2 regions of the Pseudomonas sp. FSO-7 genome follow, and region 2 is predicted to be linked to the other one. Evidence: predicted binding sites of a transcription regulator. Region 2 holds the regulator's gene; the other holds the start of a gene.

Region 1 (2,202 bases), 1.4 Mb from region 2:
CAGGTTCTCGACAGGCGGGGGCAACCTTGAGCTTGAACTCACTGGAACAGGGTGTTCGCATCACCACGCACACCACTTCGGACGTGAGGCGTCGGCAGAGCGGCCCCTCGATGCGTCCACCTGCATCAGGCCCGTTCAAGCCCAAACCCAATTGATCCCGGGTGGCCGTTAATCCGAGGTCTTGGCCATCTGCCGATCCGACGCGCGCCAGATCAGTCGTGTCGTGTCATAACCCTGCTGGCGCGCCTTGCTCAGCAGTTCCTCGCGCACGACGCTATTGACGGTCGGCGTGCGGGACAGCAGCCACATGTAGCGGCGGCTCGGGTCGCCGACGATGGCGGTCTTGTAGTCATCGCTGACGTACAGTACCCAGTATTGCCCTTTCGCCACGCCCGGCACGATCCGTGAAAACCAGTTGTCGAATTCGACCCAGAGCTTGTCGGTCTTGCCCGGCACCTGCGGCGTGGCAGTGCCCTTGGCTTCTTCCCACTGCCAGTCCGAGGTCAGGCAGCGATTGAGCACACCCACGTTACCGTCTGGCTTGAGGGTGTAGTGAGCTTCCGATTGCGCGCAATTGCGCTGGAAATACATGGGCAGACGGGCCAACTCATACCAGGTCCCTTGGTAACGCTTGAGATTGACGCTGTTGACCGTCTTGGGTGCCAAGGGATCTTCGCCAGAAGTGGCACAGCCGGCCAATACCAGGCCAGCCAAAAGCACAAAAACTAACCGCATCATTATTTTTCTCCCGCAGGCCTCTGGCCTCGGTTTACTTCAGGCCTTGGCCGGAAAACATCAACACTTTGTCACCGGCGTACTGCACGCTGATAAAGCTTTTCTGGTCGCCCCAGGTGCAACTGGACATGCCGAGGGCGCCTGAGCAATCAGTCGGTTTCCCCAGCAACGTTTCGACTTCGGCCTTGGGCATGCCAGCCGACAGTTTCGAATAGTTTTCCTGGTTGACCTTGCTGCATGCGGTCAACACGACGCACATAAACAGCAGGGCGATAGATCGCAGCGACATGGTGTAACTCCTGGAACGGAAGGGAGGTGGCAGGGTGCCAACCTGATCCTTAGAAGAGAAAACCCCTATCTGGTTCCCTGACGCCCCCAGTATTTATTGGCTGTGCAGAGGTGTTTCATCGGTGAATCAACCGGTTTGTGACAGCGTCGTACCTTTCGTCGGGATTGGGCCCTTGGCGCCTGATGGGCCGGGCTTTTGCGCCGATAAAAAGTAACAGCGCAAAATCCTGCGTTATGGCAAATTGACAGCCCTTCCTGACCCGTCCCTCCGCGGTAGTTTTCTTAATGACCAGAAACATGAAATTCAGCCATAAAATCCTGCTGGCTGCCGCCCTCGTGGTGGCCGTTGCATTCGCCTGTTTCATCCTGTTCAACGACTATCGTCAACGCCAAAGCCTTTACGCCAGCACCGAGACCTCCATGCAGGAGCTCGGCAGCCTGACCAGCCGCAACATCCAGACGTGGGTCGACGGTCGTATCCAATTGCTGCAGTCGCTGGCCCAGCAGATCGCCGTGGACGGCAACAGTGCCGACAGCCTCAAGCGCGCCGTGGGCCTGCCGGCCTACACCGGCAACTTCCAACTCAGCTATTTCGGCGGCACCGACGGCGTGATGTTCTCGGTCCCGGCCGGCAATCGCGCCGCCGACTACGACCCGCGCGCCCGTGGCTGGTACAAGGCCGCCAACAGCGCACAGCAAACCATCGTCACCGAACCCTACATCGCCGCCTCATCGGGCAAACTGGTGATCACCGTCGCCACGCCGGTACAACGCCAGAACCAGATGATTGGCGTGGCGGGTGCAGACATCGACCTGTCCAGCGTCAGCGCCATCATCAACTCACTGAACTTCGGTGGCCACGGCCACGCGTTCATCGTCAGCGCCGACGGCAAGATCCTGATCCACCCCGATAGCAAGCGCGTGCTCAAGACCCTGGCCGAGGCCTACCCCAACGGCGCGCCACAAATCAGCCCGGGCGTGAAGGAAGTCGACCTCGACGGCAAGACCCAATTCATCTCCTTCACCCGCGTCAACGGCGTGCCGGGTGCCGATTGGTACGTGGCGCTGGTGCTCGACCAGGACACTGCGCTGGCGATGCTCAGTGAGTTCCGTACGTCGGCGCTGATCGCCATGGTCATCGCCGTGCTGTTCATCATCGCCCTGCTGGGCATGTTGATC
Region 2 (2,202 bases):
TTTACACCGGCCTGGGCCGCTTCGATGATCTGCTCGCGCTTGGCTTCGGCAGTGACCATCAGCACCGGAAGGTGCTTGAGTTTTTCGTCGGCACGCACCTGGCGCAGCAGGTCGATACCGGTCATGCCCGGCATGTTCCAGTCGGTAACCAGAAAATCGAAGTTGCCACTGTGCAACATCGGGAGCGCAGTGGTCCCGTCATCTGCTTCGGCCGTGTTGGTGAACCCAAGGTCACGCAACAGGTTTTTAATGATCCGCCGCATCGTTGAGAAGTCATCAACGATGAGGATTTTCATGTTCTTGTCCAATTCGACCTCCAAGCAGTCTTAAACGCGCCCAGCACCTGGACGCGCCATTTCAATCAATCCGGCACAACACTCGACAACGGTCTGGAGCACAACGGATGGAGACTGGCGCAGTACCTGCCAGGCCAGCCTCGTCGCAGTGTCCCCACACTGCCTGTCAACGCGCTCGCCACTCCCCCAAACGCCCCCGCAAACGGGCCGCGCACTGGCTGTGTAACTGGCTGACCCGCGATTCACTGACCCCCAGGACCTCACCGATTTCCTTGAGGTTCAGCTCTTCGTCGTAGTACAGCGCCAAGACCAGCCGCTCACGCTCCGGCAAATTGGCAATCGCCTCCGCCAGCGCGCTCTGGAAACGCTCATCTTCCAGGTCACGCGACGGCTCCATGTGAGCACTCGCGTTATCCTCGTGCAGCCCTTCGTGTTCGCCGTCCTGCAACAGGTCGTCGAAACTGAACAGGCGGCTGCCCAAGGTATCGTTCAAAATCCCGTAATAATCGTCGAGACTCAACTGGAGTTCGGCCGCAACTTCGTGATCTTTAGCGTCACGCCCGGTTTTCGCTTCAATTGCGCGAATCGCGTCACTGACCATACGGGTATTGCGGTGCACCGAACGCGGCGCCCAATCGCCCTTGCGGACTTCATCGAGCATCGCCCCGCGAATGCGAATACCGGCATAGGTCTCGAAACTGGCGCCTTTGCTGGCGTCGTATTTGTTCGACACTTCAAGCAGGCCGATCATGCCGGCCTGGATCAAGTCCTCGACCTGGACACTGGCCGGCAACCGCGCCAGCAAGTGGTAGGCGATACGCTTGACCAATGGCGCGTAACGCTCGATCAGTTCGTATTGGGCGTCCCGTGCCGATTTTTTGTAGAGATGGTTGTAACCGCTGGCTGTCATAGCACGGGCCCTGCTGTTTGTTGCACAAGACGCTCGACGAAAAATTCCAGATGCCCGCGGGGGTTGGCCGGCAGGGGCCAGGTATCGACCTTCTGGGCGATCGCCTTGAACGCCAGCGCGCACTTGGAACGTGGAAAAGCTTCATAAACGGCACGTTGCTTCTGGACGGCCTTGCGTACGCTTTCGTCGTACGGCACGGCGCCGACGTATTGCAGGGCGACGTCCAGGAAGCGATCGGTGACCTTGGTCAACTTGGCGAACAGGTTGCGTCCTTCCTGCGGGCTCTGGGCCATGTTGGCCAGGACGCGGAAGCGGTTCATGCCATAGTCGCGGTTCAGCAGTTTGATCAGGGCGTAGGCGTCGGTGATGGACGTCGGTTCGTCGCAGACCACCAGCAGCACTTCCTGGGCGGCGCGGACGAAACTGACAACCGAGTCGCCGATGCCGGCGGCAGTGTCAATCACCAGCACATCGAGGTTGTCGCCGATGTCGCTGAAGGCCTGGATCAGGCCCGCATGCTGCGCCGGGGTCAGGTGAACCATGCTCTGGGTGCCGGAGGCAGCGGGCACGATGCGAATCCCGCCCGGCCCCTGCAAGAGCACGTCGCGCAGTTCGCAACGGCCTTCGATCACGTCCGCCAGGGTGCGTTTGGGGGTAAGCCCCAGCAGCACGTCGACGTTCGCCAGGCCCAGGTCGGCGTCCAGCAGCATGACCCGTCGGCCAAGCTCTGCCAGAGCCAGGGACAAGTTCACTGACACGTTAGTCTTCCCGACGCCACCTTTGCCGCCGGTCACCGCGATCACCTGTACGGGATGCATGCTGCCCATGTTCGTTCTTTACCTTGTCTTCTTAGACGGAGGCCACATTACTGGCTGCGCGTTCGCATAAGGAACAATGCATGGCAGACCATCGATGTAGGTACAAAAAATATTCATGATTACCTCAGCCGACCTGTTTGGTCGGGCTGTGGTAGATGTCAGCGAACATGTCAGCCAT

The links. Region 2 encodes FliA, which starts transcription of late flagellar genes. Its sites were predicted from a motif close to CTAAAGTTTNNNNNNNNNNNGCCGNTAA; they were not measured.
Region 1: a site for FliA is predicted at 1,204-1,231, ahead of AC515T_RS02030 (methyl-accepting chemotaxis protein). Genes of this name have one in related genera too.

What each region holds. Positions count from the first base shown of each region.
Region 1 is NZ_CM184193.1:461,595-463,796, reverse strand. It holds gene AC515T_RS02040 (lipocalin family protein) at 169-738, opposite strand; gene AC515T_RS02035 (hypothetical protein) at 770-1,024, opposite strand; gene AC515T_RS02030 (methyl-accepting chemotaxis protein) at 1,309-2,202, shown strand, end outside.
Region 2 is NZ_CM184193.1:1,858,455-1,860,656, reverse strand. It holds gene AC515T_RS08190 (chemotaxis response regulator CheY) at 1-296, opposite strand, end outside; gene fliA (RNA polymerase sigma factor FliA) at 463-1,206, opposite strand; gene fleN (flagellar synthesis regulator FleN) at 1,203-2,033, opposite strand; gene flhF (flagellar biosynthesis GTPase FlhF) at 2,149-2,202, opposite strand, start outside.